One region of the Mesorhizobium sp. M0615 genome, then DNA from elsewhere that is predicted to be linked to it. Evidence: predicted binding sites of a transcription regulator. Region 1 holds the regulator's gene; each other region holds the start of a gene.
What was found. Region 1 encodes PhoB, which activates phosphate uptake and scavenging genes when phosphate is short. Its sites were predicted from a motif close to TGTCATNNANCTGTCAT; they were not measured.
Positions count from the first base shown of each region.

Region 1 (10,275 bases):
AGCCCTTGATGAAGACATAGTTGCCTTCGGGCTTCGCCTTGAACACTTCGCGGGCCTGCATGCGGCCGACTTCCTTGTTGTCGAAGGTCAGGTAGAAGACGTCCTTGTTCTCGATCAGGCGATCATAGCCGACGACCGGAATGCCTTCGTCCAGCGCCTTCTGCACCGCCGGGCCGATGGCCGAGGCGTCCTGCGCCAAGATGATCAGCGAGTTGGCGCCCTGCGAGATCAGGCTTTCGACGTCGGTCAGCTGCTTGCCGGGATTGGACTGCGCGTCGGCCGAAATGTACTTGTCGCCGGCGGCTTCGATCGCCGTTTTCATCGCCGCCTCGTCGGTCTTCCAGCGCTCTTCCTGGAAGTTCGACCACGACACGCCGATGACCTTGTCCTTCGCCTGCGCGACCGACATCAGCGCCAGCGACATGGCGACACCCGCCAGCATGGCGGCTGCAAATCTGTTCATTATAACCCTCCCTGCGCCGCCCACGGCGCGACAAAACCGGCCCGAAGGCCTGCACAAAGAGGCTCCATTTTTTCGAGCCTCGAAAAAATACTGGTTCAATGATAAGGCACTGTCAACATCGATTATGATGGATTCTGATGGCGTTGCCGAATTTTTTCGAGCTCCGCAATAAACAATGACAGGGCTGCCGGCGTCTGCCAATATTTGGCTGGTGCCGTCGAACGCCTTCACTATCATGAGGCGCGAGGAGGCCGGGAGGAAAACAAATGTCGGTTGGGATCCGCCACGACGATCTGCGCCGTCGCAACCGTGCGATGGTGATTTCGGCCGTGCGCCGGGCCGGCCAGCCGTCGCGGACCGAGATTGCGGCGACCACCGGCCTCAGCCATTCGACGATATCGGCAATCTCGTCTGATCTAATTCAAGAAGGCATCCTGATTGAAGGCAAGCCTGGCGAGACCGGCTCGCTGAAACGCGGCCGGCCGCAGGTCGGCCTTGGCCTCAACCCGGAAGCGGCGGCGGTCATGACCGTGGTGCTGTCGCTGAACTTCCTCTCCGTCACCGTCATCGACTATGCCGGCCAGGTGGTCGCGGAAGAACAGCGCCGGCTCGACACGCTGACCATGCCGCGCGACGAGCTGATCGGCGAATGCGTAGCAATCGTCGGGCGGCGTCTCGCGGACCCGGACCTCGATGTCCAGAGCATCGCCCGCATTGCCATGGGCATCCAGGGCATCACCGATTCGCAGGCGCGGGCCATGCTGTGGTCGCCAATCACGCCACTGACCGACATTGCCTTCGCCGACATGTTGGAAGCGGAATTCGGCATTCCTGCCACCATGGAGAACGACTGCAATATGATGGCGGTGGCCCTGCAATGGCGCCAGCCCGAGCGCTACCGCGACAATTTCATCGCGATCCTCTTGTCGCACGGCATCGGCATGGGGCTGGTGCTGAAAGGCGAACTGTTCACCGGCACCCATTCCTCGGGCGGCGAGTTCGGCCACATGATCCACCGTCCGGGCGGCGCGCTCTGCCGCTGCGGGCGGCGCGGCTGCGTCGAGGCCTATGCCGGAAACTACGCCATCTGGCGCAGCGCCAAAATGATGAGCGAAGATGCCGAGCCGGTCGATATCGGCGACGCTGATATGCGCGCACTCGCCGCGCGCGCCCGCGAAACCGATGGCCCGGAGCGCGAAGCCTATCGCAAGGCCGGTGAGGCGCTCGGCTTCGGCCTCGGCAGCCTGTTTGCGCTGATCGACCCGGCGCCTGTCGCCATGGTTGGCGTCAGCGCCGCCGCCTTCGACCTGATCGAGCCGGCATTGCGCGAAGCGATCGCCCAGACCGCCGGCGGCCAGCACTCGAAGTCGATCTCCTTCGACACCGAGCCCAACGAGCTGCCGCTGATCCGCGAAGGCTGTGCCATGCGCGCGCTCGGCTTCGTCGATCAGGAGATTTTCGCGCCGGGCATTCAGGCGAAATCCGGCAAGCATGTCGCCTGAATGGCCGGCAACGGCGCGACGCGCAGCATCCTAGTCTTCCCTGATCGCGTAGCCGGCGCCGCGAATGGTACGGATGACATCCGGCATGCGGCCGTTGTTGACCGCTTTGCGTAAGCGCCCGACATGGACGTCGACGGTTCGCTCGTCGATGTAGATCGTCTCGCCCCAGACATTGTCGAGCAGCTGGCTGCGCGAGAACACGCGGCCGGGATGGCGCATCATGAATTCGAGCAGCCGGAACTCGGTCGGTCCGAGCCTGATCTCGCTCTTCTTGCGGTAGACACGGTGCGACTCGCGGTCGAGCACGATGTCGCCGACCTTGAGCACGCTGGACAGCACTTCCGGCTTGGCCCGGCGCAGCAGCGCCTTCACGCGCGCCATGAACTCCGGCGTCGAGAATGGCTTGACCAGATAGTCGTCGGCACCGGTGGACAGGCCGCGCACGCGATCGCTTTCCTCACTGCGCGCGGTCAGCATGATGATCGGCAGCCGCTCGGTTTCGGGCCGCACTCTAAGCCGCCGGCAGAGCTCGATGCCGGAAACAGCGGGCACCATCCAGTCGAGCACCAGGAGATCGGGCACGTTTTCCTGCAGGCGGATCTCGGCCTCGTCGCCGCGTGTCACCACCTCGACGTGATAGCCTTCGGATTCGAGGTTGTAGCGGAGGAGCACGCCTAGCGGCTCCTCGTCCTCCACGACCATGATGCGTGGCGCGATCATAGGCAGTTCACCCTCATCAGGCCGGCGTGGCCATCGCCGTCTCGTCCTGCTTCGGACGATTGGCGGGCAATTGCTGGCCGGTCAGCACATAATACGCATTTTCGGCGATGTTGGTGACATGATCGCCGATGCGCTCAAGATTCTTGGCGCAGAACAAGAGATGCGTGCAGGCGGTGATGTTGCGAGGGTCTTCCATCATGTAGGTCAAGAGCTCACGAAACACGGACGTGTATTTGACGTCGATGCGCTCGTCGTCATTCCTGAGTTTTGCAAGAGCTGCCGCATCGGTGGCGGCATATTCCTCGACGACGCCTTGCACCTGGATCAGCACCAGCTGCGCCATGGCATCGATGGAGTGCGAGAGGTCGCGCGGCGTGACGCTCAAGCCCACGGTGCCGACGCGTTTGGCGATGTTCTTGGCGAGATCGCCGATGCGCTCGAGGTCGCCGGCCATGCGGATCGAGCCGACCACGGCGCGCAGATCGTTGGCCATCGGCTGGCGCTTGGCGATCAGCGTGATGGCGCGGTCGTCCAGTTCGCGCTGGCGCGCATCCATGATGGCGTCGTCGGAAACGACACGCTGTGCCAGCGCATTGTCCGAATTGAGCAGCGCCCTGGTCGAGCCGCTGACCATCGAGCCTGCCAGATCGCCCATGTCGCGGATCAGCTTGCTGATCTGCCCGAGCTCTTCATCGAAGGAGGCGACGGTATGTTCACCCATGATCTTGGTCCTCGTGCCTGAAAATTCACCCGCCGGACGGCTCAGCCGAAGCGGCCGGTAATGTAGTCCTGGGTGCGCTTGTCGTCGGGGTTGGTGAACATCTTGTCGGTGGCGCCCTCCTCGACGAGATAGCCGAGATGGAACATCGCCGTGCGCTGCGACACGCGCGCCGCCTGCTGCATCGAGTGGGTGACGATGACGATCGTGTAGTTCTGGCGCAGTTCGTCGATCAGCTCCTCGACACGGGCGGTGGCGATCGGATCGAGCGCCGAGCAGGGCTCGTCCATCAGGATCACCTCCGGCGACACGGCGATGGCGCGCGCGATGCACAGGCGCTGCTGCTGGCCGCCGGACAGGCCGGTGCCGGGCTCCTGCAGGCGGTCCTTGACCTCGTTCCAGATCGCAGCCTTCTTCAGGCTCTGCTCGACGATCTGGTCCATGTCGGACTTGCGCTTGGCCAGCCCATGGATGCGCGGGCCGTAGGCGACGTTCTCGTAGATCGACTTCGGGAACGGGTTGGGTTTCTGGAACACCATGCCGACGCGGGCGCGCAGTTCGACGACATCGATGTTCTTGTCGTAGATGTCGTCTTCATCGAGCGTGATCTTGCCGGTCACCCGCGCCGAATCGATGGTGTCGTTCATGCGGTTGAGGCAGCGCAGGAAGGTCGACTTGCCGCAGCCGGACGGGCCGATCAGCGCCGTCACCTGGTTCTGGCGGACGTCGAGATTGACGTCGAACAACGCCTGCTTCTCGCCGTAGAAGACGCCGACCTTGTCGCCGCGCATCTTGATGACTTCGTTCGACTTGGCGTTCATTTTGTCGCCCACTGCATTCTCAAGGGACTGTTCGGTCATGATGTTCATACCAAATTGCCTTTTTTCTACCAGCGCCGCTCGAACCGGCGCCGAAGCACGATCGCGGTGATGTTCATGGCCATGAGGAAGACGAGCAGGATGATGATGGCGCCGGACATGCGCTCGACAAAAGCGCGCTCAGCCTCGTTTGCCCACATGTAGATCTGCACCGGCAGCGCGGTCGCCGGATCGAAAGGCGTCGTCGGATAATCGGCGACGAAAGCGACCATGCCGATCAAGAGCAGCGGTGCTGTCTCGCCGAGCGCACGCGCCAGGCCGATGATGGTGCCGGTAAGGATGCCTGGGGCGGCAAGCGGCAGGATGTGGTGGAACACCATCTGCATCTTGGAGGCGCCGAGCCCGAGCGCTGCCGAGCGGATCGACGGCGGCACCGCGGCAAGGGCGGCGCGCGTGGCGATGATGATGGTCGGCAGCGTCATCAGCGTCAGCACCAGGCCGCCGACGAAGGAAGCTGAGCGCGGCATGCCGAGGAAGTTGATGAACACGGCAAGGCCGAGCAGGCCGAAGACGATCGACGGCACAGCCGCCAGATTGTTGATGTTGACCTCGATCAGGTCGGTGAAGCGGTTCTTCTTGGCGAATTCCTCGAGATAGATCGAGGCGGCGACGCCGATCGGCAGCGCCAGCAACAGCACGATCACCATCATGTAGAACGAGCCGATGATCGCCACGCCCATGCCCGACGTTTCGGGCCGGCTGGAGGCGCCATAGGTGAACAGGCCGGTGTTGAAATGCTCGGCCATCACGCCGTCGGCCTTGAGTTTGTTCATCCAGTCGATCTGCTGGTTGGACACCTTGCGGCGCGCTTCATCGACGCCGAGGTCGATCTGGCCCTTGAAGGCCGAGTCGAGATTGGCGGCAGCCAGGATGTCGACATCGCGCGTCGTGCCGATCACCGAGGGATCGGCGGAGAGGATGTCGCGCAGCTGGACCCGCGCGCCTTCCGACAGGAAGCCCTTGAGCTTCAGCATCATCGGCTTGTTGGCCGGATCGATGCCGAGCTTGGCCACCAGCGCGTTTTCGGCGAGCTTGGGATAGTTCGCCTTGATCAGCACATTCGGGTCTGTGGCACGCTTGTTCGAGGGGTCGATGACCTTCTCATCGAAGGTGATCGGAAGCGTCACCGTCGTCTGCCAGAAGGCGGTGTAGCCTTTCGAGACGATGGTGATCAGCATGATGGCCAGGAACGCCAGGCCGACCGAGATCGCAATCACGCCATAGATGCGGAACCGGCGTTCGGCGGCATAGCGCGCCTTCAGCCCGATGTCGCGGCGCGGACGCGCGACGGCACCCGCCATCGTGTCCAGGGGGATGTCGGTCATTCGTACTGCTCCCGGTACTTGCGCACGATGTAGAGGGCGACGATGTTCATCACCAGCGTCAGCGCGAACAGCGTCAGGCCGAGCGCGAAGGCGACCAGCGTCTGCGGCGAGTTGAACTCGAGATCGCCGGTCAGCTGGTTGACGATCTTGACGGTGATGGTCGTCATCGCCTCGAACGGATTGGCCGTCAGATTGGCGGCGACGCCCGCCGCCAGCACGACGATCATCGTCTCGCCGATGGCGCGCGACGCCGTCAACAGGATGGCGCCGACGATGCCGGGCAGTGCCGCCGGCAGGATCACCCGCTTGATCGTCTCGGAGCGCGTGGCGCCGAGGCCGAGCGAGCCGTCACGCATTGCGCGCGGCACCGCGGTGATGATGTCGTCGGACAAAGAGGACACGACCGGGATCAGCATGACGCCCATCACCAGACCGGCGGTGAAGATGCTCTGGCCCTGGATGAAGGGCGAGCCGCCGGTGAGTGCCGCCGACAGGTCGCGCAAGAACGGTCCGAGCGTGACAACGGCGAAGATGCCGTAGACGATGGTCGGAATGCCGGCCAGCAGTTCCAACGCCGGCTTGACCACCGAGCGCACACCGCGCGAGGCATATTCGGACATGTAGACCGCCGACATCAGCCCGACCGGCACTGCCACCAGAAGGGCGACGGCGGCGATGTAGAGCGTGCCGGCAAGAAGCGGGATCAGGCCGAACTGACCCTGGCTGCCGCCGGAACCGGCGGCGGCGAAACGCGGATCCCACACCGTGCCGAAGAAGAAGCTCATCGGCGACACGCTCTCGAAGAAGGTGATGGTCTGGAACAGCATCGACAGCACGATGCCGACCGTGGTCAGGATGGCGATGGTCGAGGCCGCAAGCAGCCCCCACAGCATCAGCTTCTCGACATTGTTGCGCGCCCTGGCGCGCGGCGCGATCTGCCTCAGCGCATAGAAGGCGCCGGCGACCGACAGCGCGAAGGTCAGCACGGCGCTGAACAGGCCGAGCCGGTCCTGGACCTGGTTCGCCTCGACCGCGATCGGGATCATATAGTCCTGGGTGTCGCTGGCCAGTGCCACGCCCTTGGCGGCGAGCAGCGGCTGCAATTCGGCGAAAGTAGCGGGAAGTGCGGTATCGCCATCGAGCCGGCGCAGGCCCTTGGCCAGGCTCTTCACCAGGCTGGCGTCGAGCGCTTCGCTGGCCACCTTTGTGTCGGCGGTGCGCTCGGGCAAAGCGGCATGGATATGCCGGTCGAGATAGAAGGAAGAGCCGATATCCCAGACGGCGAGCAAAAGGACGGCAGGCAGGACCGCGAGCAGAAAGGCCCACCAGCCATGATAATGCGCGCGCGAATGCGGCTTGACCTTGCCGGTATCCTGCGCCGCGGCGCGCTGGCGGCCGACCACAAAAGCGACCACGCCTATGGCGATGACTATGGCGAGTACGAGCAAGGACGACATAACCCACCCCAGGGAAAATTCAGATCGCCGCAGCCGTTGCGGCAAGCGGCGAAGTCAGGGCGCGGAGTTCATCCGCGCCCTGATCCGTCCGTTGATTACATTGTCTTTCCAGCGGTGAAGGCGTCGCGCTGGCCCTGACGTTCGGCGTCGGGAGCGGAAACCAGGCCGTACTGGGCGAGCGGGCTTTCCGGGCCGATCATCTGGTCATCAAGGAAGAACTCGACATATTCCTTGAGGCCGGGAACGACGCCCAGATGCGCCTTCTTGACGTAGAAGAACAACGGCCGCGACACGGGGTACGTGCCATCGGCGATGGTCTGCGTCGAAGGCACGATGCCTTCCACGGTAGCGACCTTCAGCTTGTCGGCATTGTTCTCGTAGAAGGCGAGGCCGAACACGCCAACGCCGGTCTTGTTGGAGTCGATGCGGGCCAGCGTCTCGGTGTAGTCGCCGTCAATGTCGACAGCCTTGCCGTCTTTGCGGATGGCGATGCAGGTCTTGCCGATTTCCTTGTCGTCGGCGATGCCGGCAGCCTTCAAAGCGGCCTTGTCGCAGCCGGCGTCGAGCAGCTTGGTCTCGAACACTTCACGGGTGCCGTGCTTCTCACCCGGGATATAGGCGGCGATATCCCAGTCGGGCAGCTTCGGATTGACCTGGTTCCACTTGGTGTTCGGGTTGTCGACCAGCTTGCCGTCGACCACCAGCTTGGCGGCGAGCGCCTTGTAGATGTCGGCGGGAGCCAGCGCCCAGTCCGGACCCTTGATGTCGGTGGCAAAGACGATGCCGTCATAGCCGATGCGGACTTCCTGGACGTCCTTGACGCCGGCGTCGGCGCAGGACTTCAGCTCGTCCTTCTTGATCGGGCGCGAGGAGTTGGCGATGTCGATCGTGTCTTCGCCGACGCCCTTGCAGAACTCCTTGATGCCGGCGCCGCTGCCGCCGGACTCGACCACCGGGGTCTTGAAGTTGGTGAAGGTTTCGCCGAACTGCTCGGCGACGATCTTGGCGTAAGGCAGCACGGTCGACGAACCGGCGACCTGGATCTGGTCACGCGCAGCGGCGACACCGGACGATGCGGCGAACGCTACCGCCACGGCCGATGCCGTAACGAGGAATTTCTTCATGTGGCCTGCTCCTGTTCGGAAGATGGTCTCTTGGCGCCCTCTTCAAACCGGCGCCCGCTGAGGCCAATAGCCTTCGATTATTACAGTCGCATGACAGTTTCGTGTCAGCCCGGTAACGTCGCACAGACGTCTTGTGGGCCGCACCCTTTAAGCCGGTTTGTGGGAATGGAAGTTGCCGCTGGAATCAGACGCTTGCGCAATTCGTGCTGGCATCAAGTCCCGGCACACCGCAGGCCGCGATGCCGAGAAAGAAAAACCGGACGGGAGCGCGTTGCCCGTGACCAGAGCGAATCTTGGCCGAGCCATCGCCAAAAACAGGTCCGTTGGGGTAGATTCGACGCTGTTTCTTGTCGGCGGTCGCTTGCTCCCGCCCGTAACTGAATGAGCGGTTTCGTTGCGACCATTGTCCTGACTGGGCGCCAGCTTTGATATGGTGCGATCGCACCATATCCTTGGCTGTTGCGGCGCGGCCGAATCCCGGCGGCGCCGCAGGTTGCTATCCAGCGTCTCGTTGGGCTTCGCCTGATATGCCGACCCAGCGCTCGACCTTTTCGAGCAGCGCCCTGGGGCTGATCGGCTTGGGCAGATAGTCGTCCATGCCGGCTTCCAGGCAGCGCTCACGGTCGCCCTTCAAGGCATGCGCGGTGACGCCGACGATCGGGATATGCATACCCGTATGTTCTTCCAGCCGGCGAATTGCGGCGGTGGCCTCGAGCCCGTTCATCTCCGGCATCGAGACGTCCATCAGGATCATGCGCGGATTAAGCCGGCCGAAGGCGTCGAGCGCCTTGCGGCCGTTGCCGACGATTTCGAAACTGTAGCCGGTTTCGCCGATTATCTGGGTGAACACCATCTGGTTCACCTCATTGTCCTCGGCAACGAGAATGTCGAGCCGGCGTTCATCCCCGGCGGCCCGGGCGCGGGCACGAACCGGCGGCGGTTGCAGCAAGGCGCGTTCCGATGCAGCGAGCGGCGGCTTTGCCGGCGACGGTTCGTTCCTGCCGCCGCCGGAACCGCTGCTTGCCGCCGGCAGCACACGGCCGTCCGTGATATTGTGATGGTGCCGCTGGATGGTGGCGACCAGCGTTTCCAGAAGCACCGAGGAACGCGCCGGCTTGATCAGCTGGGCGTCGATGCCGAGATCGCGATAGCTGGTGTTGGCGAGCGACTGGTCGACCGAGGTCAGCATGATGATCGGCGTGTCGGCCAGCCCTGCGGTGTTGCGCACGACGCGCGCCATTTCGGCGCCGCTCATCCCCGGCATCTGATAATCGAGCACGACGCAGTCGACCGGCACGCCGTAGGCAGCCGCGGCGACCAGCACCTTGAGCCCTTCGGGTCCGCTTTCGGCGGCGCAGGAATCGAAGGTCCATGACGCCATCTGCTCGCTCAGGATCGATCGGTTGACGGCATTGTCGTCGACGATCAGCACCCGTGAGCCGGTCACGTCGACCGGCATGATCCGCCGTCCGGTCTGTTCCTCGGCCCTGGGCAATGTCACGGTGAACCAGAAGGTCGAGCCCTTGCCTTCGGCGCTCTCGACACCGATCTCGCCGCCCATCAACTCGACCAGCCGCGAGGTGATGGCGAGCCCGAGCCCTGTGCCTTCGTGGCGTCTGGTCGACGAGGTGTCGGCCTGACTGAATTTTTCGAAGACGAGCTTCAGTTTCTGCTGCGGAATGCCGATGCCGGTGTCGGTGACCGAAACGGTAAGCTTTGTCCCCGTCGGCCCCCTTTGTCCGGTCACGTCGACCAGCACGTGGCCTTCGTCGGTAAACTTCACCGCGTTGCCGACCAGATTGGTGACGATCTGCCTGACGCGACCGACATCGCCGACGAACAGGCTTTCCAGGCCCGGCTCGACGCGCACGATGAGCTCGAGGTCCTTCTCCTTGGCGCGCGTCGATATCAGCGTCGCCACATCCTCGATCGCTTCGGGCAGGTTGAAGGGCGCAGGGTCGAGCACCAGCTGTCCGGCATCGATCTTGGAGAAGTCCAGTATGTCGTTGATGATGGTCAAGAGCGCGTTACCCGACTTGACGATGATATCGGTGAACGTCTTCTGCTTGGGATCGAGGTCGGATTTGG
Region 1 covers NZ_JAMYQI010000010.1:320,531-330,805, reverse strand. Annotated here, with positions in the region: gene xylF (D-xylose ABC transporter substrate-binding protein) at 1-463, opposite strand, end outside; gene NKI46_RS20120 (ROK family protein) at 730-1,965, shown strand; gene phoB (phosphate regulon transcriptional regulator PhoB) at 1,996-2,685, opposite strand; gene phoU (phosphate signaling complex protein PhoU) at 2,702-3,406, opposite strand; gene pstB (phosphate ABC transporter ATP-binding protein PstB) at 3,448-4,272, opposite strand; gene pstA (phosphate ABC transporter permease PstA) at 4,290-5,606, opposite strand; gene pstC (phosphate ABC transporter permease subunit PstC) at 5,603-7,063, opposite strand; gene NKI46_RS20090 (substrate-binding domain-containing protein) at 7,159-8,187, opposite strand; gene NKI46_RS20085 (PAS domain-containing hybrid sensor histidine kinase/response regulator) at 8,684-10,275, opposite strand, start outside.

Region 2 (10,275 bases), on a different contig from region 1:
CAAGAACTACATGCGCCACACCACCGGTTCGGTCTACGCCATCTTCGACCAACCGGTGCATATGTATCGCGGCACCACCATGGCCGGCATTATCCGCGACGAGGCGCGGCACGATCCCTCACGCGGCTTTGTCGGCGGCTATGAATTCGAGACGCTGTCGCTCGGCTTGCCCTTCATGGCCGCCTTCCTCAATCCCGGCGGCTGGGGCCGTTCCTTCACCACCGCGCTCGACCACTATGATCACATGGCTGGCCTGTGGATCGTCGGCGAGGACATGCCGCGCGCGGAAAACCGCATCACGCTGCACAAGGACGAGAAGGACGCGCACGGCATGCCGATCGCCGACGTGCATTTCGATGATCATCCCAACGACACGGCGATGCGCAATCATGCCTACAAGCAGGCCACAGCGCTTTACGATGCGGTCGGCGCGACGCGCTCCTTCCCGACGCCGCCCTATCCCTCAACCCACAATCTCGGCACCAACCGGATGAGCGAAAAGGCGGAAGACGGCGTCGTCAACAAGCACGGCCAGGCGCACGACATCAAGAACCTGTTCGTGTCGGACGGCAGCCAGTTCACGACCGGTGCGGCTGAAAATCCGACGCTGACGATCGTGTCGCTGGCTATCCGCCAGGCCGAATACATCGCTTCGCAAATGTCGGCCAAGACGATCTGAGCCGTCCTCCCGGATCGCTACGCGGAACGCGCATGGCGCGTTCCGCCCGTTTTTCCTAGGACTCACTATGCGCCGACCGGCTGTCCGTCCCTGCGGCGGATGGCGACGACGGAAGGTCGCGGCAACTGGCCGTCTTTGAAATCGGGCCATAGCGTCTGCACCTTGTCGAGCGTCTCGGCATCTTCCGCAGGGTGCTGCACCGACAGGAACAAAGTCGTGCCGTCCGGCGTGAAGCACGGGCCGGTCGCTTCGGCGCCGTGCGGGCAGGTGAACAGCAGCTTCGGCAGGCCGCGCGCCGCACCTTCGGTGTCGACGCCATAGACGCCGTCCGGCAGGTCGAAATCATTGGCGCCGTCCGTCGCCACCCACAGCCGCCCCGCCGGGTCGAAGGTGATGTTGTCGGGGCAGACGAACCAGCCATTGTCCGACGTATCCGGATGAAAAGTGGCGCCGACCTTGGCATCTTTCGGGTTGCCGCAGAGCACGAACAGGTCCCAGGCATACTTTTCCGCCGTGTGGTCGGCATCCGCGCCGCGGCCGCCGGGCGGGATCAGTTCGACAATATGGCCCCACAGGTTCTCCGGCCGCGTGTTGGCCGGATTGACCTTCGACTGGTCGCGCTTCTTGTTCTTGGTCATCACCGCATAGACGCGGCCGGTCACCGGATTGGTCTCGATGTCCTCGGGCCGGTCCATCGGCGTGGCGCCGAGCGCATCTGCCGCAAACCGCGTCTTCAACAGCACCTCGGCCTGGTCGGCAAAACCGTTCTCGACGGTAAGCTTGCCCTGGCCGTGCACCAACGGCAGCCACGTCATCGAGCCATCGGCATCGAAGCGGGCGACCGACAGCACGCCATCGTCGAGCAGATCGGCGCCGGAGGCCGGGTTGGCCCTGTCATAGGCCTTGGCCGAGACGAAGCGGTACATATATTCGAAATAGTCGTCGTCACCCATATAGACGACAACGCGGCCGTCCTTGTTGAGGACCACGGTCGAGGCCTCATGCGACATGCGGCCAAGTGCCGTGCGCTTCACCGGCCTGGACTGAGGATCGTAAGGGTCGATCTCGACCACCCAGTCGAAGCGGTTGGCCTCGTTCGGTTCCTTGTCGAGGTTGAAGCGGTCATGGAAGCGGCCGCGGCCATAGATGTCGGAGCCGTCGAAGCCGTAACGGTCGAGCAGGTCGCTAGTCGGCGCCTTTTTCGGGTCGCCGCCGAAAATGTCGGACACGCCTTCCTCGCAGGTCAGCACCGTACCCCAGGGGGTGAAACCGCCGCTGCAGTTGTAGCTGGTGCCGAGCACTTTGGTGCCAGTCGCGTCGGCCGAGGTCTTCATCAGCGCATGGCCGGCAACCGGTCTGGAAACGGTCATTTCGGTGTTGGCGGTGATGCGGCGGTTCAGCGGACTGTCGGCTACGGTTTCCCACTTGCCGTCCTTCAATTGCACCTCGACGATCGAATGGCCCATCGCGGCCATGCCGAGATCGACCTGTTCCCTGGTCATCGTCTTGCCGGCATCGCCCTCGGTCATCCCCGGAAACATCACATTGGGCGAGATGTATTCGTTGTTGACGCAGAGCAGGCCATGATCGGAATTCACCGTGCCCTTCGGCAGCGGCATGAAGGCGATGTAGTCGCAATTGTAGCCGAAGCGCTTTTCCTGTTCCTCCGCCGCGACCTTGTTGCCGTCGAATTCGGCGAGGCCAGCTGCAAGCGGATCGCCCCAGCGCGCGACGATGGTCGTCTCATAGCCTTCGGCGGCGGCATGGGTCTTGTCGTAGACCCGCTTCAGCTCGGGAAAGCCGAGCGTCGACTGCGCTGCGGCGGCATGCGTTTCGCCGGCAAACAAGGAGCCGACAAAGCTGCCGCCGGCAATCAGCGCGCCGGAGGCGAGGCTGCCTTTCAAAAGAGACCGGCGCGAGACGCGCTCGGCAATGATTTCGCGGATGACGGGGGAGGATGAAGACGGTGTATTGGCCATGGTGTCTGCCTCTCAGGGTGGATGTTACGGCGCACCGTTGCCCTAGTCTGCTTAGGCAACATTCACATGACATAAGAGGAAGGTTTTGCCGCAACTGGGCGCGGCACTACGCATCGCTCAGCCCTTGGTGCAGGTCGAGGCGGTGAAGGCGCCGTCGGGCTGCTTCAGAATGATGTCGAATGACGGGGCGGTCTCGCCGTCCAGTGTTGCCTGTGTCATGGAGACGGAGTTGCCACCGGTGGTATAGCCGCCCAGCGGCCCGAGCCAGGTTATCTCGCCATTGGCATTCATCTGATAGTTGTAGCCTTGCGTCGCGGTGCCGAATGTCACCGGGCCGGTATAGACATTGCCCTTGATGGTGATGTCGCCGAGGTTGAGGAAGGCGCCGAGCAGGTAGACCTCGCAATGATAGGTGCCGTCCGGAAGCTTGCCCTCGCTGAAATCGGCGCGCGCGGCGCCGCTCGTTGCCATCAGCAGCAGGATGCCGGAAATGCGTGAGATGCGAGATGTCATGACGTCTCTCGTTTGAAGGGCGAGCTTGCCCTATTTTTGCGCGGTGCCGCAACATTGTTCGCCCGGAAACCACGGCCGGAGATCAAAAACTAGGCATTTGTCTCAATTGGGCGAAAATTAGGCAAAAGTCGTGTGCGCTGCGCAAATTTGCCTCAATCAATTTTTACCGGCTGCCTTGTTGTCTCTCCAGGCTAATATACCAACGGCCTGATAACGCTCGGCTATTACATCTTTATGAGCGGCGCCTTCGCGTTTGGCACGGCAGTTGCTTTGCATTGTCGCGGTGCAATCAAACAGCTTGGGAGTCTTCGGTATGAGGGGTAATTTCTCCACAATAACAAAAATGTTTTCGGCGGGCGTGATCGCCGCCGGCCTGTCGATGTCGTCTCCGGCCAAGGCCGCCGAAGACACGATCAAGGTCGGCATTCTGCATTCGCTATCGGGGACCATGGCGATTTCGGAGACGACGCTGAAAGACGCCATGCTGATGCTCATCGAAGAGCAGAATGCCAAGGGCGGTCTGCTCGGCAAGAAGCTCGAGGCGGTCGTTGTCGATCCGGCCTCCAACTGGCCGCTCTTTGCCGAAAAGGCGCGCGAGCTGATCTCGAAGGACAAGGTCGCCGCCGTGTTCGGCTGCTGGACCTCGGTGTCGCGCAAATCGGTGTTGCCGGTGTTCTCGGAACTCGACAACATCCTGTTCTACCCCGTCCAGTATGAGGGCGAGGAAAGCGAGCGCAACGTGTTCTACACCGGCGCCGCCCCGAACCAGCAGGCGATTCCCGCTGTCGATTATCTCATGAGCGAAGACGGTGGCTCGGTGAAGCGCTGGGTGCTGGAAGGCACCGACTACGTCTATCCCCGCACCACCAACAAAATCCTCGAGGCCTATCTGAAGGCCAAGGGCGTCGCCGCCGAAGACATCATGGTCAACTACACGCCGTTCGGCTTCTCCGACTGGCAGACCGAAGTCTCCGCAATCAAGAAATTCGGCTCGGCCGGCAAGAAGACCGCCGTCGTCTCGACCGTCAATGGCGACGCCAACGTTCCGTTCTACAAGGAACTCGGCAACCAGGGCATCAAGGCCGAGGACATCCCGGTCATGGCCTTTTCGGTCGGTGAGGAAGAACTGGCCGGTCTCGATACCGCGCCGCTGGTCGGCCATCTCGCTGCCTGGAACTATTTCGAGAGCGTCGACACACCCGAAAACAAGAAGTTCATCGCCGACTGGCACAAGTTCATCAAGAATGACAAGCGCACCACCAACGACCCGATGGAAGCTCACTATATCGGCTTCAACATGTGGGTGAAGGCGGTCGAAAAGGCTGGCACCACCGATCCCGACAAGGTCATCGACGCCATGGTCGGCGTGTCCGTGCCGAACCTCACCGGCGGCTATTCGACCATGATGCCGAACCATCACATCACCAAGCCGGTGCTGATCGGCGAGATCCAGGCCGACGGCCAGTTCGAGACCGTGTCGCAGACGCCCGGCCTCGTGATGGGCGACGAATGGTCCGACTATCTGCCCGATTCCAAGGACCTGATTTCGGATTGGCGCGCGCCTCTGTCCTGCGGCAACTTCAACGTTGCCACCGGCAAATGCGGCGGCAAGGGCACGAACTGATCCCTCCCGGGACTGACCGATCGTGGACGCGTCCACGATCGGTACCGCCAAGCGTCCGGGCGCTTCAGCCCGCCCGGACGCGGAATTTCCCCACAGAAGAGTCTGAACGGATGATCCTGTTGCGCACTCTCGGCCTCATGCTGGTGTTCCTGGTGGCAAGCCTATTGCCGTCGAACGCAGCCGAAGCCGATCTGCGCGCCATCGTCGCCAAATTCGCCACGGGCACGGGCTTTGCCACCACTGAGGCTGTTGTGCGCGAACTTGCCGCCACCGGCGATCCGCTGGTTGAACGGCCGCTTGCAGCCCTCGCCGAAGGCAATCTCTACATTCGTAAAGCCGATTCAGCCGTCTTCGTCGGCAGTGAGGCCGCCGACAGCGTCACGCTGCTCGACCCGCTGAGCGGCGAGAAAGCCGGCGACGCCGCCAAGGCCGACATCACCAAGATCAAGGTCAACAACACGCTGCGTCGTGTCATCCGAGATGCGCTGGGAACGCTGACGTTGCGCGCGAAAGATCCTTCTGTCCGCATCGCCGCCGCCGACACCATGTTCAAGACCCCCGATGCCGCCAATATCGAGCCGCTCGATGCAGCCATTGCCGCCGAGACCGACGCCAAGGTCAAGGCATTGTTCGAACAGGCGCGCGCGGCATCGGTGCTGGTCTCCGACAAGCCGGAGGCCGACAAGCTTGCCGCCATTGCCCTGATCGGCGCGCGCGGCGACCGCGACGCGGTCTCGCTGCTCACCGCGGTCGAGGCCAATGCGCAAGGCGCGGTCAAGGATGCCGCGACGGCGGCAATCGCCAGCATCAATTCGAGCCTGGCGCTGTGGGATGCCGGCCAGAACATATGGTACGGCATCTCGCTTGGCTCGGTGCTGCTGCTGGCCGCCATCGGCCTCGCCATCACCTTCGGCGTCATGGGCGTCATCAACATGGCGCATGGCGAGATGGTGATGCTCGGCGCCTACACCACCTTCGTCGTCCAGCAGGTGATCCGAACCTCATTCCCCGGCCTGTTCGACTGGTCGCTGGTGATCGCGCTGCCGCTCGCCTTCCTGGTTGCCGCTTCCGTCGGCCTGATCATCGAGCGCGGCGTCATCCGTTTCCTCTACGGCCGGCCGCTGGAAACGCTGCTCGCAACCTGGGGCGTCTCGCTTGTCCTGCAGCAGGCGGTGCGCTCGATCTTCGGACCGACCAACCAGGAGGTCGGCAACCCCTCCTGGATGTCGGGATCGTTCGATGTCGGCCAACTCGCCGTCACCTGGAACCGCCTCTGGATCCTGGTCTTCGCGCTCACCGTCTTCGGCGTGCTGCTCTTTGTTATGAAGCGCACGCCCTGGGGCCTGCAGATGCGCGCCGTCACCGCCAACCGCCGCATGGCCGCCTCGATGGGCATCAGGACGCCTTGGGTCGATGCGCTGACCTTTGCGCTCGGCTCCGGCATTGCCGGCATTGCCGGCGTCGCGCTCAGCCAGATCGACAATGTCTCGCCCAATCTCGGCCGCGGCTACATCATCGACAGCTTCATGGTCGTGGTCTTCGGCGGCGTCGGCAATCTCTGGGGCACGCTGGTCGGCGCCTTCTCGCTCGGCATCGTCAACAAGGTTCTCGAACCCTATGCTGGCGCGGTGCTCGGCAAGATCGTCGTGCTGTTGCTGATCATCCTGTTCATCCAGAAGCGCCCGCGCGGCCTGTTCGCGCTCAAGGGCAGGGCGGTGGAAACATGATCACGGGACGCTTCTTCGCCGCGGGTGCCGACCGTCGCATCGCCATCACTATTTTCATCCTGCTGACGGCCGCCATTATCGTGCCGCTGCTCAACCTCGCAGTGTCGCCGCAAAGCGCGTTCTATATTCCGTCCTACATCGTCGCGTTGACGGGCAAGTACCTCTGCTATGCATTGCTTGCCTTGGCGCTCGATCTCGTCTGGGGCTATTGCGGCATCCTCTCGCTCGGCCATGGCGCCTTCTTCGCCCTCGGCGGCTATGCGATGGGCATGTACCTCATGCGCCAGATCGGCTCGCGCGGCGTTTACGGCAATCCGATCCTGCCCGATTTCATGGTGTTCCTGAACTACAAGGAATTGCCCTGGTTCTGGACCGGTTTCGACCACTTCTGGTTCGCCGCCATCATGGTGCTGGCGGTGCCCGGCCTGCTCGCCTTCGTCTTCGGCTGGTTCGCCTTCCGCAGCCGCGTCACCGGCGTCTATCTCTCCATCATCACCCAGGCGATGACCTACGCGCTGCTGCTCGCCTTCTTCCGCAACGACATGGGTTTCGGCGGCAACAACGGCTTGACCGATTTCAAGGATATTCTGGGCTTCAACGTGCAGGCCGACGCCACCCGCTCGGCCCTGTTTGCCGCCAGCGCCATCATACTCGCGCTCGCCGTCTTCATCACCTGGGCGATCGTCGGCTCCAAATACGGCAAGCTGCTGATGGCGGTGCGCGACGCCGAGAGCCGCACCCGCTTCCTCGGCTGGCGGGCGGAGAACGTGAAGCTGTTTGCCTTCACCGTCTCGGCTGTCATGGCCGGCATCGCCGGCGCGCTCTATGTGCCGCAGGTCGGTATCATCAATCCCGGCGAATTCGAGCCGTCCAATTCCATCGAAGTCGTGATCTGGGCAGCCGTCGGTGGGCGCGGCACCATTGTCGGCCCGATCGTCGGCGCGCTGCTGGTCAACGCCGGCAAATCCTGGTTCACCGGCCTGCTGCCGGAGTTCTGGCTGTTTGCGCTCGGCGGCCTGTTCGTCGCCGTAACCCTGTTCCTGCCCAAGGGCATCGTCGGCATGTGGGATTCCTGGCGCGGTAACGCTCGGGCGATGCGGGCTGCAGCGATTGCAGAGGAAGCGGGCACAGACCCTGATGCCCCGCCGCCATCGAAGATCGTGCGCAGCGCAGCAACAACGCCCGGTGCCTGGTCCGCGTCCGGGCCTGAACCGCAGCCGGCGGAATAGAGCGATGTCGAAGTCCAACACCATCCTCTATCTCGACGGCGTCTCGGTCTCCTTCGACGGTTTCCGTGCCATCAACAATCTGTCGCTGGTGCTCGACAAGGGCGAGATGCGCGCCATCATCGGTCCCAACGGCGCCGGCAAGACGACGATGATGGACATCGTCACCGGCAAGACCCGGCCCGACGAGGGCGAAGTGTTCTTCGACGGCCAGGTCGATCTGACCCGGCACGACGAGGCGGAGATCGCCATGATGGGCATCGGCCGCAAATTCCAGAAGCCGACCGTCTTCGAAAGCCACAGCGTCGAAGACAATCTGATGCTGGCGCTGAAGGGCCCGCGCTCGATCTTTCCGGCGCTGTTCCATCGCCGCTCGGCCGCCGAAGCCAGACAGATCGACGACATCCTCGGCATCATCCGGCTGGGCGACAAGCGCCACGATCTGGCAGCCAATCTCAGCCATGGCCAGAAACAGTGGCTGGAGATCGGCATGCTGCTGGCGCAGGACCCGAAGCTGCTTTTGGTTGACGAGCCGGTCGCAGGGATGACCGATGCCGAGACCGAGGAAACCGCGCGGCTGCTCAAGGACATAGCGCGCGAGCATTCGGTCATCGTCGTCGAGCACGACATGCATTTCGTGCGCGAACTCGGCGTCAAGGTCACCTGCCTGCATGAGGGCTCGGTGCTGTCGGAAGGCTCGCTCGATTTCGTCTCGGCCGACGAGCGGGTCGTCGAAGTTTATCTCGGGAGATGAGCATGGTCTGGCGGGTGCAATTCCATCGCTTCGACTTTTCGTTCCTCCGCTTCTGGAGAAGGCGCTGACATGCTCGAAGTTTCCAACGCCACGCTCCATTACGGCGCTGCTCAGGCGCTGCGCGGTGTGTCGCTGACGGCGGGTGCCGGCAAGATCACCTGCGTGCTCGGCCGCAACGGCGTCGGCAAGACCAGTTTGATGAGATCGATCGTCGGCCACCACCGGCTGACGAGCGGAAGCGTTGCCTTCGAGGGGAAGGCGCTCGACCGGAGCGCGGCGTATGATCGCGCCCGGTCGGGCATCGCATTCGTACCGCAGGGCAGGGAGATCTTTCCGCTGCTGACGGTACGCGAAAACCTGGAGTCCGGCTTTGCGCCGTTGAAGCGCGCCGACCGCAACGTGCCGCCGCATGTCTTCGAACTGTTTCCGGTGCTGAAGCAGATGCTGGGGCGGCGCGGCGGCGATCTCTCAGGCGGCCAGCAGCAGCAGCTCGCCATCGGCCGGGCGCTCGTCATGCGGCCGAAACTGCTGGTGCTCGACGAGCCGACCGAAGGCATCCAGCCCTCGATCATCAAGGACATCGGCCGCGCCATCCGCTATTTGCGCGATCAGGCCGGCATTGCGGTGCTTCTGGTCGAGCAATATCTCGATTTCTGCCGCGAGCTCGCCGACGAGGTCAACATCATGGACCGCGGCCAGATCGTCCACACCGGCCCGGCCGAAGATCTCGACCGGGCGGACGTCAGGAAGTTTCTGACGGTTTAACGCAGGTCGACGGCTGCACGGATCGTACACGTCGAAGATTGGCTGAAATGCCCACAATCACTTCGTCATTCTAGGGCGGAGCCAAGGAGCGGAGCGACGCGCGCAGACCCTAGAATCCATGCCGCGACATCAGCCAAAGAGTGCCGCGATGCAGAACAAGATCGCTTCTGCGGCACATTGGCATTCCACATTCTGCACCGTTAATGACGCTTCTTCGTCCCGGCATGGATCCCTGGGTCTTCGCTCCGCTTCGCGTCGCTACGCCCAAGGATGATGAGTCGCGAAGGTCCGCACCCGTTGCGTCGGACTTTCGTCCGAGGCCGCCACACTCTGGCACGCCGAATACTGCATGCTAGTCTTTCCTAGGCCTCGGTGAGTCGGCCGCTTCCGTATCAGTCTGGTTCTGTAGCAGATCGAGGGAATATGCTGGCTCAGCCTGCAAGTTCCACGCAAGCAAGCCACCCTAGCTTCCCTCGCAGTTCTGATTGTCGGTCAATGCGTTCAGATAATCTTGCCAGGAGAATAGGGCTATGGAACGGTTCGTCGAGGACCACCAGAAACGACGGCTGACAGAGCGTGTCGACATCATTACCGCCATCAACATTCTGCGCTCGCAAGGCTACCAGCAGGATGAGCTGATCGGCGAAATCACCAAGGTTTTCTACGTCGACCTCGACACTTACAACGAGATCGTCATAGCGGCCTAAAAACGCCTCGCGCCTGAACGGCCTCATGCGACGCGCTTTAGGTTGTTGTTTTACGTGTGGTGAGGTTCAGGCCCGCTGAATATCAGCCAGCCTACCCGGCGCGCCGGAAGGCGAGCACACGATTGCGGCCGCCGCGCTTGGCGCCGTAAAGCGCCTTGTCGGCGGCGCTGAGCACCTTGTCGAATTTGGTGCCGCCCTCGCTGCCGAAGGCGTAGCCGGCGCTGACCGTGCAGGAGAGCAGGCGGGTCTCGGTATCGATCCGGCGCATGGCAAAACTGGCCCGGATGCGCTCGGCTATGAA
Region 2 covers NZ_JAMYQI010000014.1:73,739-84,013, forward strand. Annotated here, with positions in the region: gene NKI46_RS23945 (GMC family oxidoreductase) at 1-679, shown strand, start outside; gene NKI46_RS23950 (PhoX family protein) at 745-2,658, opposite strand; gene NKI46_RS23955 (hypothetical protein) at 2,776-3,171, opposite strand; gene urtA (urea ABC transporter substrate-binding protein) at 3,485-4,795, shown strand; gene urtB (urea ABC transporter permease subunit UrtB) at 4,906-6,522, shown strand; gene urtC (urea ABC transporter permease subunit UrtC) at 6,519-7,751, shown strand; gene urtD (urea ABC transporter ATP-binding protein UrtD) at 7,756-8,502, shown strand; gene urtE (urea ABC transporter ATP-binding subunit UrtE) at 8,572-9,267, shown strand; gene NKI46_RS23985 (hypothetical protein) at 9,798-9,974, shown strand; gene NKI46_RS23990 (GGDEF domain-containing protein) at 10,066-10,275, opposite strand, start outside.
Region 2: NKI46_RS23950 (PhoX family protein) is a predicted target of PhoB. The motif match lies at 2,714-2,730, and genes of this name have one in related genera.

Region 3 (10,275 bases), on a different contig from region 1:
CCCAGGCCGCGAGCACGCCGCGATCGACCTCGCCATCCTCCAGCGGATTGCCGAACACACCGATCGACGACACGACGACATCGGCATCGCCGATCGCCTCGCGGATCTCGCCGGCGAGCCGCGGCAAATCCTTGCCGCCCAGCGTCTGCCAGAAGAAGGGCTGGATGCTCTCGAAGCCGAGCGGCAGAATCTCTTTGATGTAGGCGGCCGGGTCTTCGAGATTGGCCCGCACCATGGTGCCGATCCGGATGTCGAGAAGCGGGTTTGGCATCATGATGCTTCCTGTGTGATTGCGACGCGCCGTCCGGTCTCGGCGCTTTCGATGGCGCCAAAAACCATGGCCAGGCTTTTGATGTTGTCGCTGCCACGCGTTTCCGGCTCGCTGCCGGTCTCGATGGCGTGGATGAAATCCTTGATGATGCCGAGATGACCGCCGATGCGGTCGGCGGGATCGAGCGGCGGCACTGTGATGGGTTGGGTCAGGTCGAACAGGCCGTCGCGGACCGACAACACAACCTCGGCCTTCAGCCCGTCCTCGCCGTCCCAGAGCAGGCTGCCGTGCTCGGCGACGATGCGCCATGTGCTCTCCCAACTGGTGCGGAAGCCCGCCGCGCACCAGGAGCCTGCATAGGTGAACACCTTGCCGCCGCCGAGATCGAAGATAGCGCTGGCCGACGATCCCTGCCGGTACCAGGAATTCGCCGGCTCCCATTCCTGGCAAAAGACGCCGGCGGGATCGCCGCCGACCATGTAGCGGGCGGCGTCGAAAGTATGGATCGCCATGTCGAGCAAAAGCACATGCGCCATCTCCTCGCGGAAGCCGCCGAAATGCGGCGCGACGAAGAAATCGGCATGGATGCTGGTTGGCTTGCCGATGGCGCCGGAGTCGAGAAAGCGCCTGATGCGCCGGACATTGGCGACGTAGCGGCGGTTCTGCACCACGGCATGAACGCGCCCTGCCTGGCGCGCCGCGTCGACAATGGCGCGGGCATTTTCCGGAGTATCGGCGAGCGGCTTTTCGGTGAGCAGATGGCAATGATGGGCAAAGGCGGAAAAGGCGACGTCGCGGCGGGCGGCGGGAACCACGACATCGAACACCGCTTGCGGTTTGGTCTGGTCGAGAACCTGATCGAGGCTGGTGCCGATGACGACGCTATCGAGCCCGTATTCGCGTGCCCTCGCCCGCGCCCGTTCGGCGTCGAGATCGACAAGGCCGACAATGGCGAGCCCGTCGATCTGCCTCGCGGCATCGAGCCAGGCCTTGCTCATCGCACCACAGCCGACGAGGACGGCATTCATCATCCGGCATTCCTCCCGTCCGGTCCCTCCAGACCGAATGTCACGGCATTTCCGGCATCACCGTAAACGTTTCTCCGTAAACGTTTACGAGAACACACCCGATGGCGTAGAATGTCAATCGGCTGCCAGCGAAAATCATCCCGAAGCCTTGGCCTGGGCGGCAGCCGGTGCTAGCCAAGACAGGGGGAGAACTGTCCTTGGCGTCCAGCATCCATGACCTTGCGCGTCACCTGAACATTTCGATCGGCACCGTGTCGCGGGCGCTGAACGGCCGCGCCGACGTCAATGCCGACACCCGCCAGCGCGTGCTCGCCGCCGCCAAGCAATTGAACTATTCGCCCAACCAGTCCGGCCGCAGTCTGCGGCAAGGCACCACCCATTCGATCGCCTTCATGCTGCAGCCGCATCCGGGCGACCAGCAATATGGCGAACCGTTCTTCATCCCGTTCCTGATCGGTCTGCAGGGCCGACTGGCCGAGGATGACCTGGATCTGATGGTCGTCATGGGCGAGCCCGGCCAATATCAGCAGGAGAGGCTGCGCCGCGTGGTTGAGACGCGCCGGGCCGACGCGGTCGTGTTGGCCAATACACGGCGGGAAGACGATCGGATCGACTATCTCAGCAAGGCTGGCTTTCCCTTCGCCACGCTTGGCCGAAGTCAATCCGGCGACGACACCTATCCTTCGCTCGATATCGATTTCGAGAGGGCGGGTGATGAAGCCGTCGACCGGCTGGTCGCGCGCGGCCACCGCCGCATTGCCGCCATCCGCCCTTCGCTGGATCTCAACTTCGGCTACCTGTTCCTCGACGGCTACCGCAAGGCGCTGGGGCGGCATGGCATCGAAGTCGACCCCGGCCTGATCGCCGACGGCTTCATCAACGAGGCCGGAGGCTACCAGGTGACGCCGCGCGTGATGCTCTCCAAGGACCGGCCCACAGCCATCATCTTCAACAATGACGCAATGGCGCTCGGCGGCTGCAAGGCACTGGCCGAGATGGGCATCAGGCCCGGCCACGACATCGCGGTGATCGTCATCGTCGACACGCCGCTCTGCCGTTATTTCTCGCCGGCGCTGACCGCCTTCCGTCCGTCGCTGGAGCCGATGGGCCGGCGGCTGGCCGAAATGCTGCTGGCCTCGCTTCCCGCCTTTGCCGGCCCGGAAGGTCCGCGCATCATCCGCGAAGTCTGGCCGCTGGAGCTGATCGCCCGCGACAGCGATTGATCCGCCGCGGAGGAAGGCCGGCGGGCCTCAATCCACCTTCTTCTCGCCCCGCTCGCCGGCCTTGACGATGTCGCCGGTGGTGAACAGGATTTCCTTCAGTTCCGTGCGCCAGTCTTTCTTCTGGCGCAGCAGGAATTCCAGATCCATGCCGAAATGCTTGAACTCCTCGCCTTGCGCGTTCTTCATGATCGCCTTGGCCTGAGGGTCTTTCTCGACCGACATGCGCTGTTCGTACCAGCTGATCGCCTCGGCCTCTTCGATCAACGAGGTGATCATGCGGGCAAAGGTCCGCACCTCCTGCGTCAGTTCTTCCGGTGGCTCGTGATACTGATCGAAACCCATTTATCCCTCCTGGGCCCGGGGCTCGACCGGCCATCGCAGGCGACGCTTGGGCTCGCGTGCAACGGATCAGGCTGGAAAATGGTTCCGGAGCGCGTGCGACACGGTCTGTCACGCAACTATCATCTTCGCGTCCTAGACCGCTCATCGGTGGGCGCGGCATCGTCGATTGCGGCGGCTTCGTCATCCGGCCGTTCCGGCCCGTTCCGTCACAAAGAGGTTATCCCATGAAAAATCTGCACCGAACCGTGTCGCTCGGCGCCGCATTGGCGCTGTTTAGCGCCCTGACCCCTGCCCTTGCCGACAGCACCGCCACCGTTGGCGGCTTCGTCAACAAGGGCCTGGTCGGCGTCGGCCGCATTCCGGCCGATCAGAAGGACAAGTTCGGCGAGACCTTCGGCTCCGGCTCCGGCATGTCGATCGACGCCGCAAGCTGGACCCATGGCGCGGATGGCTACAAGGGTTCGCTGTGGCTGCTGCCGGATCGCGGCTACAATGTCGTCGGCACCACCGACTACCGGCCGCGGCTCAACACTATTCGCATCGAGTTCACGCCGACCGCACTGGGCGCCACGCCCACCGCCGGCCAGGAAAGGACCGGCGTCAAGGCGACGCTAGCCGATTCCCTGCTGCTCACCGACGACAAGGGCGCAGACGCCACCGGTCTCGATCCGCTCAACGGCTTGCGCGCGGCCAATGGCGACCTGCCGATCCTGCCCGAGGCCAATGGCAAGCTGGCGCTCGACAATGAGGCGATCGCGCGGCTGCCCGACGGCACCATGTTCATCTCTGACGAATACGGCCCCAACATCTACCGCTTCTCGGCCGACGGCCATCTGTTGTCGGCAACGCAGCCGCCCGCCGCTTTGGTGCCGATGCGCAAGGGCGCGCCGAACTTCGCCTCCGACAATCCGGGCCCCGGTGCAGCCGAACCCGATCCGAAGGATCCCGAAACCGGCCGCCAGAACAATCAAGGCCTCGAAGGCATGGCGCTGACGCCGGACGGCAAGTCGCTGATTACTGTGCTGCAGTCGGCGCCCCGCCAGGATGGCGGCGATTCGCCCGCGACGCGCCAGAACACCCGCGCGCTGGTCTACGACGCCTCCGACCCGGCCCATCTCAAGCTGGTGCATGAATATGCCGTGCCGCTGCCGGTGTTCAAGGACGCCAAGGACAAGACCAAGGTCGCCGCGCAGAGCGAAATCGTGGCGCTGTCCGACAAGACCTTCCTGATGCTGGCGCGCGACAGCGGAAACGGCCAGGGGGTGAAGGGCGATACTTCGCTGCTGCGCCAGATTTTCGTCGTCGACGTCTCTGGCGCCACCGACATTGCCGGCGGCGCCTTCGATGCCGCCGACAAGCCGCTGGCGCCCAAGGGCGTGCTCGACCCCTCGGTGACGCCGGCCAAGCTGACGCCGTTCATCGACATCAACGACAACAAGGAACTCGGCCGTTTCGGCCTGCATGACGGCAAGCCCAACGACAAGAACAATCTGTCGGAGAAGTGGGAAGCAATGTCGGTGGTCAGCGTGCTCGATCCGGCGCTGCCCGACGACTATTTCCTGTTCGTCGGCAACGATAACGACTTTCTCACCGAGGACGGTTTTCAGGTCGGCGCGCCCTACAAGGCCGAAGACGGCGCCGATGTCGACACCATGTTCCTGGTCTATCAGGTCACGCTTCCGGGCCTCGCCAAGAAGTAGCCGTATACGGAGAGGCGGACGCGCCCGGCGCGTCCGCCTCTAACCGTTTGTCGGCGATCAGCGATGCCGTGAAGGCACCTATTTCAAAATCTCCGCATCCCTTGGCACGCCGGCATCGATCGGCTCGGCGGTCCGGCTCGACACAGCCATGATCTTGCCCGCGGCCGACAGGTTCGGGCGCACATAGACCTGGGCTACGCCGTTGACCCGGCTGTAGAGGTCGATGATGTCCTGGTTCATGAAGCGCACGCAGCCCGACGACGCGTTCTTGCCGATGGAATCCCATTCCGGCGTGCCGTGCAGCCGGTACATCGTGTCCTTGCCGTCGCGGAACAGATAGAGCGCGCGCGCGCCGAGCGGGCTCTGCGGTCCGGGCGGCATGCCGTCCTTGTATTTCGCCAGTTCCGGCCGGCGCTGGATCATTTCCGGCGGCGGCGTCCACACCGGCCATTTCTTGCGCGCCTGGATCACGGCGCTGCCGGTCCAGCCAAACCCGGCCTTGCCGAGGCTTACGCCATAGCGCATTGCCTTGCCGCCATCGCGCACCAGATAGAGAAAATGCTCGGATGTATCGACGACGATCGTGCCGGGTTTTTCGCCGGTCGGATCGTCCACGATCTGGCGCACGAACTTCGGATCGAGCTTGGCCACGGGGATTGCCGGCAATGAAAAGCCCTCATCGACGCGCGCCGAATACATGGTGGCGGCATCGCCCAGAGCCGGTTCGGGCGCCGGAGCGGGCGTTGGCGGCACCACGACGTCGGTCGTGGTGCAGGCTGAAAGCGCCATGGAAGCGGCACCCAAAGCGGATATTCCAAGAAACGCGCGCCGGTTCAGGCGCTCGGAAAAAAGCGGATTGTCGGACATGATCCCCCCAGCCTATTCATCATATCCAACAGGATATGCGACCCCACGCGGCGACGACCCATATCCCATTCCGAATGTTTTGAGAACTGATTAGCGTGAAGCCGCCAGGTGGCATGTTCCAATGCCGCATCGACCTTGTCCGTTAAATCGGCGATCATTGCCGGGCGGACTTTGAGATGAACCTTCGCCGAACAGCCCATGGACGAAAAAATACTACCGCGCCGGCGCACCGGCGATCTCACCAGCGGCCCAATCCCTCGCACGCTGCTGTTGTTCGCGCTTCCGGTGCTCGGTTCCAATGTGCTGCAGTCGCTCAACGGTTCGATCAACGCCGTCTGGGTCGGCCGCTTCCTCGGTGAATCGGCGCTGACGGCGACCTCAAACGCCAATCTGGTGCTGTTCCTGATTCTTGGCACCGTGTTCGGCATCGGCATGGCCGCCACCATCCTGGTGGCGCAATCGGTCGGCGCCCGCGACCTGCCCGAGGCGCGGCGCATCGTCGGCACCAGCGCCAGCTTCTTCTTCCTCGTCTCGGCTATCTTCGCCGTCTGCGGCTGGATCTGGGTCGACGCCATCCTCAACACACTGGGCACCCCGCCCGATGCGCTGCCGCTGGCGCGCTCCTATCTGCGCATCATCTTCGTCGCCGTGCCGATGATGAATCTTCTGTCCTTCGTCATGACGGTGCTGCGCGGTGCGGGTGATTCGCGCACGCCATTCTTCTTCATGGCGCTCGCCGTCGTGCTCGACATCATCCTCAATCCGCTGCTCATTCGCGGAATCGGCCCCTTCCCCGAGCTCGGCATCGCCGGCTCCGCCACCTCGACGCTGATCGGCCAGACGGTGAGCGTGATCGCCATCCTCGTCGTGCTTTATGCCAGAAAGCATCCGTTGCGGCTCGCCGGCGCGAACCTCGCTCTGCTGCGGCCGGATCCGGCGCTGCTCAGGATCGTCGTCTTCAAGGGCGTGCCGATGGGCCTGCAGATGATCGTCATTTCGGCGGCGGCGCTGACCGTGATGGGCATCGTCAACTCCTACGGCTCGCAGGTCGCCGCCGCCTATGGCATCGCGGCGCAGCTGTGGACCTATATCCAGATGCCTGCACTGGCGATCGGCGCCGCAGTCTCGTCGATGGCGGCCCAGAATGTCGGCGCAGGGCGGTGGGACCGCATCGGTCGGATCGCGGCGTCCGGCGTCGGCTTCAACCTGGTGCTCACCGGCGCCCTGGTGGCGCTGCTGTTCTTCTTCGACAGGCCGGTACTCGGCCTGTTCCTTAGCGGGGACAGCACCGCAATCGACATTGCAGCCCACATCAACAAGGTGGCGTCCTGGTCGTTCATCCTGTTCGGCGTCACCATCGTGCTGTTCGCGACCGTGCGCGCCACCGGTGCCGTGATGCCGCCGCTGATCATTCTGGTGATTTCCGTGATGGTCGTGCGTACCGGCTTTGCCTACTTCTTCAGGAGCTACATCGGCGAGGAAGCGCTGTGGTGGAGTTTTCCGGCGGGATCGATCACCTCGCTGGTGCTGGCCGCCGCCTATTATCGCTTCGGCCGCTGGCGCACCATGCACATGATCGAGGACCGGCCGGCCGCCGGCGAGCCGCCCGACACCGGCCTCGGCATCCCGCGCGGACGGGCAAACATGGCGCCCGGGACGCCAAGCGGGTGAGGCTCAGCGCGCGTATTTGACGCCGAACCCCAGCGCTACGACAGAGAACAGCGTGATCATACCGGCGAAGGCCAGGCTTGCCGTCGTCGGAGTGGCCCAACTCGACAGCAGCCCAATGCCGATCACCGGCAGCGCATTGCCGCAGAAGCAGCAGATGAAGAACGCCGACACCAATTCGGCGCGACGCTCGGCAGGTGCGATCTGGCTCACCACCTGCAGGCCGCCGCGATAGCCGAGCGCCGCCGCCACGCCGCACACAGCGGTGGCGGCAACCATCAGGGACATCGACGCGAAAAACTGAGCAGCAACCATCAGCCCTACGGCCGGGATCATCAGCGCCAGCGCGGCCAGCATGCCGGCGCGACTGGACAGTCGGGTCGTGGCCAGAATGGTCGCGGCCGCAACGATCGACAGTTCAAAGAACAGCCCGCCAGCCTCGGCATGGTTGGCCACATGCAGCTGCTGCGCCAGGATGCTCGGCGCCAGGGCTGCATAGAAGCCGACCAGCGCCATGGCGCCGAAGCCGGTGACGGCCGGCGCCACGAAAGCGGCGCGGATATCAGCGGGCACCGACAGCCGCGGCCGCAGCGAAACATCGGCCAGCCTTCCCGGCCGCGAAACGGTTTCCCTGGTGCGCCAGATCAACAGCGTCACCACCACGAGCAAGGCAAGATAGACCGCAAACGTTAGTCTCAACGGCCAGGGCGCATATTCGGCGAGCAGGCCCGATGCCAGCGCGCCGAGGCCAAGGCCAACGAAGTTGGTGCTGGTGGCGATGATTGCCGCGCGCGATTTGTCCTTACCCTCGATCAACTCGGCAAGCCAGGCCGTGCCGGTTCCCGCGCCGACGCCGATGCCAAGGCCGCTCAATATGCGGGCGACATCGAGCCATGCGACATTCTCGGCCAGCAGGAACACCACCGCGCTGACCACCGCTATGGCCATCGACGCCAGCGCCGCAGGACGGCGGCCAATGCCGTCGGACAAGCGCCCGAACATCAGCAATGCGCCGAGATTGCCGACGACATAGACGGCGTAGACCAGCGTCAGCGTGATCTGCGAGAAACCGAAGGCCTGCTTGTAGATGACGTAAAGCGGCGTCAGCACCGTGCTGCCGGCGAACAGCGCGGCGATCATGGCGGCAACCGCGGCCATCGCGGGCCGGCCATCGAGTCCGTTGTCGCGCGTCGTGGTCTCGGCATAGCTGGTCATGGCAACCTCCGGCCAATCGCCCAACGCCCAATTGCGCCCCAACGTCCATGTAAGGATGGCCGTTCCACGCGCCGAACTTCATCCTGACAACCTTGTCAGGATGGTCTTGCCCGAAATCCTCGCTTAACGTCTTTCCATCGAGAGGGAGAATCCATGGGAAAAGGTAGAGTCGAGGCATTCACCGATGGGGTGGTCGCCATCATCATCACCATCATGGTGCTGGAGCTGAAAGTGCCGCATGGCCAGGATTTTTCAGCGCTTCTGCCGCTGTGGCCGATCTTTTTCAGCTATGTCTTGTCGTTCATCAATGTCGGCATCTACTGGAACAATCTGCACAACATGTTCCACACCGTCCAAAGGGTCGACGGCCGCGTGCTGTGGGCCAACCTCAACCTTCTGTTCTGGTTGTCGCTGATGCCGGCAACGACGGCCTTCATGGGCGAGAACCATTTCGCGCCCGTCCCCGTCGCGGTCTATGGCATCGACCTGGTGCTGTGCGCGGTCGCCTACACCTTTCTCGCCACCAAGCTGCACCATTTGCACGGCAACGACACCGCCTTCGCCAAGGCGCTGGGCAATGACCGCAAGGGCAAGATCTCGGTGGCCCTCTACGCCGCAGCCGTCCCGCTTGCCTTCGTCAACCAATGGATCGGCGTTGCGATCTTCGTGCTGGTGGCCGCCGTCTGGTTCGTGCCGGACACGCGTTTTTCGCGGGTGCTGGAAAAGTAGCGTAGGACGTCTCTACTTGCGCATCGCCTTCAGCTTTTCGGCAACCGACGCCGCAAGGTCGGCATAGCGCTCCTCCAGCCGCTCGGCCGCCTTGATGATCGAAAAATCATGGCCGAATTTTTCCAGCGCCATGCGCAATTTCTCGACGAACTCGGCCTGTTTTTCGAGTGCCGAAAACAAGGTCTTCACCTGCGCTTCGCTTATGTCCGGATTGGCAAGCATCTGTGGCACCTCGCGGCCCATCTGGTCGCCGGTGGCGGTCTGCTCCTTCAGGATCGCAACCCAGTCGGTCAATCGGCAGTCTCCTGTTCAGCCGCAGCATGCACAGCCGCCGTTGATGCGGTCAACCCGAACACGCGGGACGGCCTTGCACGATGCGCGTCCCGCGCTAAGTTCGGCGCCACCCGAACCCTAGGAAAAAGATCATGACCTCCGACGCCGAAATCCAATCCGCTTTGCCCGCCCTCAGCCGAGGCAACGTCGCCGTCATCACCGGGGGCGCCAGCGGCATCGGGCTTGCCGCCGCCAAAAGGCTGGCGGCTATGGGCATGAGACTGGTGCTGGCCGACATTGGCGGCGCGCGCCTCGATGCGGCCCGCCAGGCAGTCGCCGCGATCGCCGGCGAGAATGCCGTGCTTGCGGTCGCCACAGACGTCTCGAAGGCCGACGAACTCGGCCGGCTGGCGGAAAAGACGCATGCCGCTTTCGGCGCCGTATCGCTGCTGATGAACAATGCCGGCGTCGGCAACAATCCGGGAAAACCGTGGGAGAACGGCGACGCCTGGAAGCGGCTGATCGACATCAATTTCTGGGGCGTCGTACATGGCGTCGAGGCCTTTGCGCCGGCCATGCTGGCCTCCGGAGAGCCGGGCCTGATCATCAACACCGGCTCCAAGCAAGGCATCACCACGCCACCCGGCAATCTCGCCTACAACGTATCCAAATCGGCATTGAAGACGTTCACCGAAGGCCTGGCGCACGCATTGCGCAACGAGCCGGGCGCGAAGGTCGCGGCGCATCTTCTCATTCCCGGCTTCACCTTCACCGGCCTCACCGAAGGAGCGGTCGAAAAACCCGCTGGCGCCTGGACCGGCGAGCAGGTGGTCGACTTCATGCTGGCTTCGCTGGCGCGCGGGGACTTCTACATCCTGTGCCCCGACAATGAGGTGATGCGGCCGACCGATGAAAAGCGCATGGCCTGGGCGATCGGCGACATCATCGAGAACCGGCCT
Region 3 covers NZ_JAMYQI010000025.1:6,031-16,305, forward strand. Annotated here, with positions in the region: gene NKI46_RS29065 (sugar phosphate isomerase/epimerase family protein) at 1-274, opposite strand, end outside; gene NKI46_RS29070 (Gfo/Idh/MocA family protein) at 271-1,302, opposite strand; gene NKI46_RS29075 (LacI family DNA-binding transcriptional regulator) at 1,497-2,522, shown strand; gene NKI46_RS29080 (ferritin family protein) at 2,550-2,864, opposite strand; gene NKI46_RS29085 (esterase-like activity of phytase family protein) at 3,089-4,564, shown strand; gene NKI46_RS29090 (L,D-transpeptidase) at 4,643-5,431, opposite strand; gene NKI46_RS29095 (MATE family efflux transporter) at 5,630-7,102, shown strand; gene NKI46_RS29100 (MFS transporter) at 7,106-8,314, opposite strand; gene NKI46_RS29105 (TMEM175 family protein) at 8,468-9,043, shown strand; gene NKI46_RS29110 (hypothetical protein) at 9,056-9,337, opposite strand; gene NKI46_RS29115 (SDR family NAD(P)-dependent oxidoreductase) at 9,469-10,275, shown strand, end outside.
Region 3: NKI46_RS29085 (esterase-like activity of phytase family protein) is a predicted target of PhoB. The motif match lies at 2,971-2,987, and genes of this name have one in related genera.